3 regions of the Peribacillus sp. NPDC101481 genome follow, and region 1 is predicted to be linked to each of the others. Evidence: riboswitches for the same ligand, from Rfam matches in the RefSeq annotation. Region 1 holds a riboswitch; each other region holds the start of a gene.
What was found. Region 1 has a riboswitch for S-adenosylmethionine ahead of ACIROD_RS22795 (sugar ABC transporter substrate-binding protein). Riboswitches for the same ligand answer to the same signal wherever they lie in the genome.

Region 2: another riboswitch for S-adenosylmethionine. It lies ahead of ACIROD_RS12450 (methionine ABC transporter ATP-binding protein); the one in region 1 lies ahead of ACIROD_RS22795 (sugar ABC transporter substrate-binding protein).
Region 3: another riboswitch for S-adenosylmethionine. It lies ahead of ACIROD_RS20860 (O-acetylhomoserine aminocarboxypropyltransferase/cysteine synthase family protein); the one in region 1 lies ahead of ACIROD_RS22795 (sugar ABC transporter substrate-binding protein).

Annotation. Positions count from the first base shown of each region.
Region 1 covers NZ_JBIWNJ010000004.1:242,925-247,184, reverse strand. Annotated here, with positions in the region: gene ACIROD_RS22800 (GTPase domain-containing protein) at 1-1,721, shown strand, start outside; SAM riboswitch class I at 1,817-1,922, shown strand; gene ACIROD_RS22795 (sugar ABC transporter substrate-binding protein) at 2,038-3,150, shown strand; gene ACIROD_RS22790 (sugar ABC transporter ATP-binding protein) at 3,208-4,260, shown strand, end outside.
Region 2 covers NZ_JBIWNJ010000002.1:510,793-515,052, forward strand. Annotated here, with positions in the region: gene ACIROD_RS12435 (NAD-dependent epimerase/dehydratase family protein) at 1-425, shown strand, start outside; gene ACIROD_RS12440 (MetQ/NlpA family ABC transporter substrate-binding protein) at 625-1,446, opposite strand; gene ACIROD_RS12445 (methionine ABC transporter permease) at 1,502-2,170, opposite strand; gene ACIROD_RS12450 (methionine ABC transporter ATP-binding protein) at 2,157-3,173, opposite strand; SAM riboswitch class I at 3,242-3,346, opposite strand; gene ACIROD_RS12455 (MBL fold metallo-hydrolase) at 3,628-4,260, shown strand, end outside.
Region 3 covers NZ_JBIWNJ010000003.1:441,454-445,713, forward strand. Annotated here, with positions in the region: gene ACIROD_RS20835 (acyl-CoA dehydrogenase family protein) at 1-803, shown strand, start outside; gene ACIROD_RS20840 (arsenate reductase family protein) at 944-1,300, shown strand; gene gcvH (glycine cleavage system protein GcvH) at 1,397-1,780, shown strand; gene ACIROD_RS20850 (toprim domain-containing protein) at 1,873-2,238, shown strand; gene ACIROD_RS20855 (thioredoxin family protein) at 2,242-2,550, shown strand; SAM riboswitch class I at 2,695-2,802, shown strand; gene ACIROD_RS20860 (O-acetylhomoserine aminocarboxypropyltransferase/cysteine synthase family protein) at 2,902-4,212, shown strand.

The DNA.
Region 1 (4,260 bases):
AGAAACTGTTCAATTCCATTATCCAGTGGGCTGAAGATAATGATTTAAAGGTTGGCAATAAGCTTAAATGGATGGTAGACGGGCTTAAGGATACCCGGAATTTCAATCTTCTTCTTGCTGGAAGTACAGGAAATGGCAAGACATCCTTTATTCAGTCAATCGTTGGTGAGAGCATTGCCGCTGAAGATCATTCGTCACTAGTCAGTGTCAAAGATGGGGATGATTTGGAAATCCTTGAAATTACCGATACAGATAGCAAAGTTGTCGAGGAGCTAACTGATTTGGATGAAACACGCCGCCAGCGCGGGACTATTGTCGATGTGACCATCATCAGTGACTACTTAAGGAATAATCATCTTCGATTATTGGATACTCCTGGGTTCAATGGGGAAAAAAGCGTGGAATCCGATTTCCAGGGCTATTTACATGGCAGTGATGGATTGATGTTCGTTCTTGACGCCCGGGCGCCTTTCACCGGCAGCGAACGGGATCTGTTATTGGAAATTCAAATGATGGCTCCGAAACTGCCGATTCATTTCTTATTAAATAAAATGGATACGATATACAGTGATCAGGTCGCAGTCCGGATGGAAGACGAAACATGGGATAAAGTGAATGCCTATTTCCCGAATGCGAAAGTATTCGCTTTCTCTAAACATTATGACAGCCGGCAGCAATTGAAGGACCTTTCAGCTTTCCTTCAATCGAATTATCAAGATGAAAATTGGAAGGAAAGAAGATCTGAAAAAATCCTGGCATTCATTCGTAAAACTTTATCTTATCTGTTAGAAAAACGGGCAGCCAATGAGCGGAAATGCGAGCATTCCATCTCTTGGAATGAACAGATGGAAGTCAAGCTGAATGGGGCTGTCAACCAATTGGCTGATTTGGAAAAAGAGAAAAGTGAAAATATCATAAGGTCGTATCGTTCGCTTAAGGACGAAGTGAAAAATCAGCTTTATTCAAAAATTCCTGAATTACTGAGGGATTGCTCTAAATCGTTAACGGAAAGCAGTGATTTCAGTCAGGTCCATGTACAGTTAAATCAGGAAATGAATGAGCGGATTCAAAACTTCATTTCTGACAAGATCATGCCTCAATATTACCGTTCTCTTCAAGACTGGATTGCCAGTTCCCAAATGGAGTTCTCACAAAGCCAGCAGTTTATGGATGAGATGAGTGCCGGTTTCAATGAATTATACAAAGAAGAACGGATTACGCTTGCAGGCGACTTCAGAGTATTGGATGACTGGCGCCGTGATGCCGACAGGATGACAAGCAGCATCCGCATCGAAAACGTCAATATCCTTTTGCGCAGGACTCCATCTCAATTACTGCTTAAAGGGGCAGGGAAGCTGTTTGGGGCGATACCGCAAAATAAAGCCAATATGTACAATCGTTATAAGAAATACCTGGAAAGTGAAGATTACCTGGATGTTGCGGAAATGATCACGGAGCGTTTCCTTACCCAATTTGGATTGTTTGAAAAATCTTTGGATCGTGACATCTCCCTTTTCTATCGCGGTTCATTTGCATTACTTCAAAAAACGATAGAGCAAACGCAGACTGAAATAAAAGACTACCAGGCTGCATTGGAGCATATGAAACAAAATCCGGAAGTTTACCGTGACCCTATCACTTTGTTCGAAGTGAAATTAAGGCAGTTGGAGCGGCTTGAAAAGATTGAGAAAAAGCGTCTAGCCCAGCTTCAAAGAAAATAAAAAATAACGGGGAACATTTCAAATATTCAAAAATCTATTGACTTTACGACTATATCCCTATAAAGTGATAATTACGAAAACGTAACACGATATATCTCTTATCAAGAGTGGCGGAGGGACTGGCCCTAAGATGCCCAGCAACCGTTCCATTAGGAATTGGTGCTAAATCCTGCAAAACAGAAATGTTTTGACAGATAAGAGAGGGACAAGTCTGCAAAACAGCCGATTAAACCTCTCTATATTAGAGAGGTTTTTATTTTGGGATTTACACCAACTTAACTGATAAGACTAATAAGAAAAAATGGAGGGAAACAAGATGAAAAGGTCTATTAAAGGTATATTCATTTCAGCCATCGCTTCCGCTTTGCTTTTAACGGGGTGCTCTACAGGTCAGAGTTCCACAGAGTCGAAGAAAGAAGAAAAAGTATCATTTGAAAATGTTCCGGAAAGATTCGCTGATGGAGATGGAGCCAGAATCAAAGTGATCCGTAAAATTGGCGGTGATGATCATACGGCCCAATACCTGGCGGGGGCGAAGGAAGAAGGAGAAGCACTGGGGTTTCAAGTGGATACTTACACAGCCAATGGTGATACGGCTAAATTCCATGATGCGATAGCGCAGGCTTTGGAGGAAGATTATGACGGCTATATCATTTCACATGGTGATGATGCAGCAACTGTGAATGACGTTCAAAAGTTGGTTGATGCAGGTAAAAGCGTTGTCACATTCGATTCAATAAGCGATCTATCTAAAATAGAAGGCGTGACATTAACTTCACAAGATGATGAAGCGTTGGCAACACTGGCTTTTGATAAGCTGATAAAAGAACAGAAAGGTAAAGCGGCAATTGCATACCTTTGGGTGGACGGTTTTCCTCCAATGGTAAGAAGAAATGCAGTCTATCAGGAAAAATTAAAAGAAAATCCTGGAATCAAAGAAGTCGAAAGATTCGGAGTGGCATCTGCTGATACATCGGTTCAGACACAAAATGCTGTAGCCGCAATGCTGAATAAATACCCTAAAGGTAAATTGGATGCCATTTTCGCAACATGGGATGCCTTTGCTATCGGTGCAGCCCGGGCGATTAAAGAGGCGGGCCGCGATGAAGTGAAGATATATGGAATAGATGTCTCGAATGCAGATCTCCAGGAAATCCAATCGGCTGATAGCTCATGGTCCTACACGGCAGCAGTAGATCCCAAGTTGATCGGTGCAGTGAATATGAGGATATTGGCTAAAAAATTAGCGGGCGAAGAAACGCCGCAAACCTATGACTTGAAGGCTTCACTTATTTCACAAAAGCAAATCCAAGCGTCTAAAGAAGCGGTGAACATGGCAAATCTGTCTGGTATTGTCGATGGCTGGGGTGTATCGACGGAATTTGAAGAAGATTGGATGAAGGTTTTGAAAGATCATTATAAAAATTAAAAAGAGACACTCTCTTTCAAGTAGAAGGGAGTGTCTGTTCAATAAGGGGGAATGGACATGGGCACGCAACTAGAAATGAAGAAGATTTCGATTGAATTTCCGGGGGTGAAGGCGCTGAGTGATGTTGATTTTTCCGTAAAATCGGGGACAGCCCACGCATTGGTCGGTGCAAACGGAGCAGGGAAATCGACGTTAATGAAAGTTTTATCGGGAGCCCATGTTCATTATTCAGGTGACATTTATATTGATGGGGTGAAGAGGGATATCCGCTCACCAAAAGCGGCTCAAGAACAAGGCATTCAAATTGTTTATCAGGAAGTGGATACCGCCCTCATCCCTTATTTAACGGTTGGGGAAAATGTAATGTTGAATGATATGGTCCAAAACATGGGAAAAAAACAGATGGTCCAATGGAAAGAGCTGCATAACCAAGCGGCTTCTATTCTTGAAGATATGAAAATTCGTGTCCCTTCGAAAAAGCTGGTAAGAGACCTTACCTTGGCTGAAAAACAGATGGTCCTGATAGCAAGAGCCGTTTCGACAGAATGCAAATTCCTGATTCTCGACGAGCCAACTGCTCCGTTAAGTCAAACGGAGACTACAGAACTTTTTCGAATTGTAAATGAATTAAAGCAAAAAGGCGTGGGAATCATTTTCATTTCACATCGTCTGCCCGAAATTTTTGAAATCTGTGAGGAAATTACAATCATGAGGAATGGGGAGCGTGTCACAAGTCGAAAGAAGGAAGATATAACCCGTACCGAAGTCGTAGAGAACATGCTTGGAAAAACCATGGATGAACAGTTTCCTGAAGTGAATGCTTCGATTGGCGACGTTATTCTGGAAGTGAACGGATTGTCAGATGCAGAGAAAGTTAAAAATGTCAGTTTGAATATTAAAGCAGGCGAGATAATCGGCTTGGCAGGGTTGGTCGGGGCTGGGAAAACGGAGCTGTGTAAAACCCTTTTCGGCCATACGTCCATCACAGCGGGGGAAGTCATCCTGAATGGTCGAAAGCTTTCCTTGAAATCACCACACGAAGCAGTAAAAAGCGGTCTGGCACTTGTACCTGAGGAACGCAGGAAAGAAGGGGTCCTTGTTCAGGAATCA
Region 2 (4,260 bases), on a different contig from region 1:
AATGGATCATACAAATGATAGAAAAAAGCATGACAGGTACGTATAATGCCGTTGGCCCAGATTACACACTGACTATGGAGCAATTACTTGAAGGCTGCAAAAAGGTAACAAGAAGTAATGCTGATTTTACATGGGTATCTGAAAAATTTTTAAAGGACAATAAAGTAGAGCCGTGGGGAGAAATGCCTTTATGGATACCAGAAGAATTCCCTTTACCTGGAGGAAAGGAACCTTTGAATGGGTTTTTGGCTGTCGATAACGATAAAGCCATCAATAATGGACTAACATTCCGTCCCCTATCAGAAACTCTCGAAGATATATGGAATTGGGAAAAGAGCCGTCCGGAATCTGCCGATAGAAAAGCAGGCATTCACAGACAACATGAAAGTGATCTCCTAGGATTATGGAAACAGACAGTAGGTTGAAACATTCTTTTATTATTATTTTTAAATAAACAATGTGAAGGAAATTAAAAAAACGATGGGGTAAAAACCCCATCGTTTTTTAGTTCATGGAGCTGCTTGCATGGTTTGTGAGGATTTCAAGGTTTTCCATGGCGGCTGCCACTTTGTCCTTAATGAAAGGCCTGCTCCCAATAAGGGGAAGCAGGCCACGATTATTTGATCAATTCATCCAGTCTGGTTTTCCAAATCCGGCAAATTTGTCATCGATGACTTTTTCGAACTGGTCGGATTCCACAACTGATTTAATATCCTTTGCAAATTGGGAGTCTACATCTATTGTATTCACTGTAACAACGTTTCGATACATATCCGGCATTTTTTCTAAAACAATGGCATCCTGTAGGTCCATTTTCGCTGCAAGAGCGAAGTTGCCAGGGACCGCTGATAGGTCAACACTGTCTGTTGCCCGGGGCAATTGAGCGGATTCCAATGGTTTGAGTTGAATGTTTTTTGGATTTTTCGTTACATCCTTTTCAGATATTTTTAAAGGGTCGACATCTGGATCTACTTCAATCAGCCCTTCATCCACCAGCACTTTAAGTGCACGTGCGAGGTTAACCGGATCATTGGGCACTGCAAGGGATGTACCGTCTTTAATTTCTTTCAATGATTTATACTTGTTCGAATATATGCCCATTGGTGCTGTTGGAACTATGATAAGGTCGGAAAGCTTTAAATCATTTTCTTTAGCGAAGTTATCCATGTACACCTTATGCTGGAAGAGGTTGGCGTCGATCGAATGGTTGCCAAGGGACTTATTCGGCTGGATATAGTCGGTGAATTCGACGATCTCTATTTTGTAACCGAGATCTTCCAGACCTGGTTTTATGGCCTCTTTAACCATATCGGCATAGGGCCCGGTAGTCGCCCCGATCTTCAATTCCTTTTTGTCTTCAGTTTTTGGGGATGCATCATCGCTCCCGCATGCTGCCAAGCCAAGGGCAAGTGCACAGACTGATAATAACGAAGCTATTTTCTTCATTTGAAATTCCTCCTGAGTAATGAAATGTATTGAATCATTGAAAAATGACGGATCACTATCGTTTGTTAACTATGTATGAGGCCTTGTCACCAACCATTTGAATGATTTGAACAAGGCAGATCAGCAAGACGATCGTCGTGATCATGACTGTGTTGTCATAACGGTAATAACCGTACCGGATGGCCAGGTCGCCAATTCCGCCTCCGCCGATTGTCCCTGCCATTGCTGAGTAACCGATAAGCGAAATGGTCGTTAATGTCAGTCCTTGAATTATACCCGGTTTTGCCTCTGGTAGAAGTACATCCTTAATGATCATCCATGGAGTGGCTCCTACGGCAATTGCAGCTTCAATCACTCCTCTGTCTATTTCACGTAATGCCGTTTCAACGATTCTTGCAAAAAAAGGTATTGCGGACACCGACAGGGAAACAGAAGCCGCTCTCGGCCCTATCGTCGATCCAGTTAGAAGATCCGTTAAAGGAAGGAGGGCGACCAAGAGAATGATGAAAGGGATTGAACGGACAATATTGACTGCGAATCCTAGAGAGCGATTCACGATACTATTTTCAAAAAATAAATTCCTTGTTGTGGTAAACAGCAATACTCCAAGCGGTAAACCGATCAGCAGGGCTACTGCAAGGGAAACGCCGACCATATAAATCGTTTCAAGAAAGGCTTTATTAAGATCAGGTAAAATATTGACGATGGAATCAAGCAGTGACATGTTTTAACACCTCCACAGAACTGGAACGATTTTTTATATATTGCAATGCCGAATGAATTTGAGCGGCATCGCCTATTAACTCGATGATTAAAATGCCTAAAGGGACATCCTGGATATACTCAATTTTACCGTGTAAAATATTACCCTTTACTGAATGGGATTGGAGAGTATCCGAAAGGATCGACTCACCAGCGGTTTGCCCTTCGAATTGAATTTGAATGATCGTACCTTTACTTTCTTCAATCAAGTGCGGAGGGAGTGCGAAATCCAGAACACTGCTAATGAATTGCTTCGTTAACTCCTGCTTGGGCTGTGAAAATATTTCATAAACGGGACCTTCTTCAATTACACGGCCGTCCTGCATGACGGCGACACGGTGGCATAGTTCTTTGACCACTTCCATTTCATGTGTAATCAACACGATGGTGATGCCAAGCTTACTGCTTATCTTTTTCAATAATTGTAAAATCGCTTTTGTAGTTGTTGGATCAAGTGCTGAAGTCGCTTCATCACATAATAGTACAGTGGGGTCATTTGCTAAGGCACGGGCTATGCCTACCCGTTGCTTCTGTCCACCGCTAAGCTGCGCCGGATAGACATCTTTCTTATCGCTGAGCCCTACGATTTCCAACAATTCCAATACACGTAACCTGATTGCATCCTTCGATCGATGCGCGGCCTTTAAGGCGAAAGCGACATTTTCATAAACGGTTTTTGAACTGACCAGTGAAAAGTGTTGGAATATCATTCCGATTTTTTGACGTTGTTTACGAAGCTCTTTACTTGATAAAGAGGTTAAATCAATGCCGTCGATGATGATATTTCCACTTGTCGGACGTTCAAGCAAATTCAAGCAGCGGAGTAATGAGCTTTTTCCAGCTCCACTGTAGCCGACAATTCCATACACTTCGCCAGTTTGAATGGTTAAGGATACGTTATCCACTCCGATAACTCGGTTTTTCTTCGAGACGTATTCCTTTCGGACTGAACGGATTTCAATCATGAGCTTTCCCCCTTAAACATTAAAAAACTGCCCCTATCATTCAGAAAGAGGCAGCGAAATTATATCTCGTCTTATCTTTCAGAATGCAATCATTCTGCAGGAAGTGGCACCGTTCCCTAAGGGCGGTTGCCGGACATCACAGGGCCTGATCCCTCCGTCACTCTTGATAAGTAAATTATTATTTTAGAATATTTCAAGTTTTTTAATATAATCTATATTATTTGTAAAATCCGACAATGTCAATCGTTTCTGAAGTTTTTGGGGTGATTTTTATTATTAAAGTCTTGTAAGGTCCGTTAAAAAAGGGCTATTATACAAGAATCCAGCATTTTCATCCAGGTTAATTATTCCAGTATTTCCTTGTCAAAAAGGTAAAGTGGTACTACATTTATTATAGTAAAGTTAAAAAAAGGAAGATGAAACTATTTTTGTACAATGATGGGGAGGAAATTGAATGAGAGAGATTAAGACGATAAATGATGTGGTTTGTGTGCACGGGACTCCTGGCGGGAACAAGGCGGGAATGAGTGTTAATGTTTTTTTAACGGATGGCCTATTGATAGATACTGGAGCAGAAATTTTATTGAAAGAGCTTATTCCGTTCTATGAGTCCGCAGACTTCGACTCAGTGGCCTTGACTCACTATCATGAAGACCATACGGGGGGCGCTGCCTGGATACAGGAACATAAAAAGGTCCCGCTTTTCATTCACCCGATGTCGGTTGAGGTTTGTGCAAGGGATGCTGTATATCCTGAATATCGCAAAATTTTCTGGGGAAAGAGAGACGCCTTTAAAGCTGAGCCGCTAGGGGAGGCCATTCATTCACGCACCCAAACGTGGGAGCCGATTTTTACCCCCGGCCATGCGAAGGACCATATGGTGTATTTGAATAACAGTAATGGAGTGCTCTTTTCAGGAGACCTTTTCGTAACACCAAAGACAAAGCTTGTCTTACGGGAAGAGTCTATCCCGGTCATCATTGATTCCATAAAAAGATTACTTCAATATGACTTCGGGGAAGTGTTTTGCTGCCATGCTGGGCATGTCCCTGATGGAAAGGAAATGTTCAGGAAAAAGTTGGATTAT
Region 3 (4,260 bases), on a different contig from region 1:
TTTATGAACAAAGACAAAGCAAATTGACGGATGAGCAAGTGAAAGATGGGAAATCAATGGCTGCTGCAATCGCTGAATATGCCATTGAGTGTTCATTGAATAAATTCTTCGCTTCCGAAGTGTTGGATTATGTTACGGACGAAGGCGTACAGCTTCATGGTGGCTATGGTTTCATGCAGGAGTATGAAATTGAAAAAGCATATCGTGATTCCCGGATTAACCGGATCTTTGAAGGTACAAATGAAATCAATCGATTGCTTGTCCCTGGAACTTTCCTGAAGAAAGCACTTAAAGGGGAATTGCCGCTTCTTCAAAAGGCTCAAAGCCTGCAAGAGGAATTAATGATGATGATGCCGGAAGAACCTGGTGATGAGCCATTGGCACAAGAAAAAATGCTTGTTAGAAATGCTAAGAAAATCGGGATTCTGGCAGCTGGCCTTGCTGCACAGAAATACGGCAAAACTCTTGATCAAGAACAAGAAATCCTCTCCAACATTGCTGATATCGCATCCCTTGCCTATGCAGCGGAATCCGTGGTATTGCGTACGGAAAAAGCAATAGCAGCTACAGGTCTGGAGAAGAACAAACAAAAAGTGCTTTACACAGAAATCTTCGTTCAGGAAGCTTTCAATGAAATAGAACAGCACGCAAAGGAAACGTTAATCGCAGTGGAAACAGGCGATACTCTTCGCATCATGCTTGCGTCGCTCCGTAAGCTGACAAGGCATAATCCGATCAATGTCATTGCGAAAAAACGTGAAGCTTCCGTCAAGGTAATCGAAGCTGAAAAATATGCTCTTTAAGAAATGAATCAAAATCAGTAAAGGGAATGCCCGAGAAGGCATTCCCTTATTTCCTTTGATGAAATCGCATTGGAAATTCAAAAGACAATTCGTTGTATTGCGTGATGAAAACGGGTATTCTATTGATAGGTGGTGAAATGATGGGCTTAACATTATATTGGTACCCAAAATGCGGCACATGCCGTAACGCGAAGAAGTGGCTTGATAATCATGAACTGCAGTATGAAGCAATCCATATAGCGGAAAATCCGCCTTCGCGAACAGAAATAGAACAACTATATAAAATCAGCAATTTGGAGTTGAAGAAGTTTTTCAATACTAGCGGTCAAAAATATCGGGAGCTTGGCTTAAAGGATAAGCTGAAAGAAGCTTCTGAAGCAGAGATGCTTGATATATTGTCCACAGATGGCATGCTTCTGAAAAGGCCGATTGTTACGGATGGCACCAAAGTGACGGTAGGTTTCAAAGAGGAACAATTCGAACAGGTTTGGAACTGAAAATTTCTCGAAATATTTGGTTAATTCCTTACTTAAACAAACAATCTACCTTATAATGGAATAGATAAAATAAGATGTACATATGGAGGGTTAATAATGACAACAACACCAAAAGAACTTCGTTACACAAAAGAACATGAATGGGTCAAAACGGAAGATGGAACAGTGCGCATTGGAATTACAGCTTTCGCACAGTCCGAGCTTGGGGACATCGTATTCGTTGAGCTTCCGGAAATCGGCGATGAATTGAAAGCGAACGAACCATTCGGAAGTGTTGAATCCGTTAAGACCGTTTCTGAGCTTTATGCACCTATCAGTGGCAAGGTTATTGAAGTAAACGAAGATTTAAGTGACAACCCTGAATATGTAAATGAGTCTCCTTATGAAAAGGCATGGATGGTCGTGCTTGAACCATCTAATAGCAGTGATATTGAAAGCTTGATGAGCGCTGAAGAGTATGAGAGTTTAATCAACGGTTAAAAAAAAGGAGAGGGGGGACTGAAAAGGCCTGCTCTCTTTTTCATTTTGTACCGTGGCAGTTGCGCACATAATTCGTGAGATGGAGTGATGACATGGAGTGGGGCGAATTCGATAAAGTGATCATTGTAGAAGGCAGTTCCGATAGAAGAAAAGTTGCCTCCGTTTTAAATGAAGATGTGGAAATAAGATGTACGAATGGGACCATATCATTAACTAAGCTGGATGAATTAGTGGATGAATTGATGGACCGTGATGTTTATCTCCTTTTTGACGCAGATGAATCAGGAGAAAAGCTGCGGAAGCAGTTCCGAAGGGAAATGCCTGAGGCGAACCACCTGTATATTAATAAAATGTACAAAGAAGTGGAAAGCTCACCCGAACATCATATCGCAACTGTGCTTCTATCTGCCAATATGAATGTGAAAATGAAATTTTTAAGTCAAAGGGTGAACGACTAATTGATGCAGGAATGGAAAGAAGAAGAGTGTAAGCTTGCTGTTGAAAATGGGGAAACCTTTTGCTTATATTTATATACCCCTTTATGCGGCACTTGTCAGGTTGCCTCCAAGATGCTGACGATATCCTTGGAGCTATTCCCGGAATTGAAGGCAGGCAAAATGAATATGAATTATGTCCAAGCAATTGCCGAATCATATGAAATCGAAAGTGTTCCATGTTTATTATTTTTCAAAGAAGGACGGCTGCACAAAAAAATATATGCCTTTCAATCCGTTCCTTATTTGTACGGATTGCTTAAGGAAATCAGCTAAGAAACCAATCGGAACCGTGGTTGGTTTCTTTGTTGCGGACATATGAATGTTAGATGAAATTAAACAAAGAATATTCTAACAATTCATTGACTGATTTAATCTAAAATGCTATATTTTGAATTAAGTAACGGCAGAATTTAATAGTTCTTATCAAGAGTGGCGGAGGGACTGGCCCGACGAAGCCCGGCAACCGGTATAAATTTTTATATACGGTGCTAATTCCAGCAGAGTGTTGGCTCTGGTAGATGAGGTGTATTCTTGAAACCTCTTCTTATTGAAGTGGTTTTTTTGTTTATAAAAGGCCAGACATCATATAATTCCAACTAAATCCATAGAAAAAGGTGAAATCATATGTCAGGGAAAAAATTGCGTTTCGAAACATTGAGTGTTCATGGCGGTCTGCAAGCTGATAAAACAGGTGCACGTGCAGTTCCTATCTACCAAAGCAATGCATACTTGTTCAAGGACACCGACCATGCAGCGAATTTATTTGGCCTAAAGGAGAATGGCTATATATATTCACGACTCCATAATCCCACGATCAGCGTTTTTGAGGAAAGAATGGCCTTATTGGAAGGCGGAATCGGCGGATTGGCAACAGCAAGCGGAATGGCTGCCATCTCACTTTCAATCCTGAATATTGCCGCTGCAGGGGATGAGATTGTTTCAGCATCTACATTATATGGCGGTACGTATAACCTTTTTGAAAATACTCTTCCTAAATACGGGATTAAAGTGAAGTTCGTTTCTCCAGATGACCCTGAAAATTTCAAAAGGGCGATTACGCCAAGAACTAAAGCCATTTTTGCTGAAACCATCGGAAATCCAAGTTTGAGGGTGCTTGATATTGAAGCGGTAGCGAAAATCGCCCATGATGCCGGAATACCTTTAATCGTTGATAATACCTTTGCGACACCGTATCTATGCAGACCAATTGATTTTGGAGCGGATATTGTCATCCATTCCGCTACAAAATGGCTTCTGGGAAATGGAACTACGCTTGGCGGTGTCATCGTGGATGGAGGGAAATTCGATTGGAACTCGCCAAATTACCCTGGCTTCACAGAGCCTGACCCAAGTTACGACAATCTGGTATACGCCGAGGCAGTTGGACCTGCCGCATTCATAACGAAAGCCCGAGTCCAGTTACTCCGTGATTTAGGACCTGCGCTAAGTGCCCAAAGTGCATTCCAGTTTACGCTTGGACTTGAAACGCTGCATGTAAGGATGAAAGAGCATCTATCAAACACCAAGTCTGTCATTAAATATTTAAAAAACCATCCTGCGGTGACTTGGGTTTCACATCCTGGTGATGAGGATCATCCCGATAAAGCCCTTGCGGAAAAATATTTGCCAAAGGGAGCTGGATCTGTTGTGACTTTTGGGATACAAGGTAATCGAGAAGCTGGGGCAAAACTTATCAATTCGGTGGAATTATGGTCCCATGTAGCGAATGTTGGGGATGCGAAGAGCTTGATCATCCACCCAGCCAGTACGACCCATCAACAATTGAATGAGGCAGGTCTTGCGAAAGCGGGTGTGAGTGCCGACCAAGTCCGTTTATCGATTGGGATTGAAAATGTAGAGGATTTAATAGAAGATTTGGAGCAGGCAATTGAAAAAGCGACGAATATCGTCTCCTTGACATCCAAAACGGTTTAAGTAAAGTTTCTATATGCTTGTACTAGAAATATTATACATTGCGCTCCT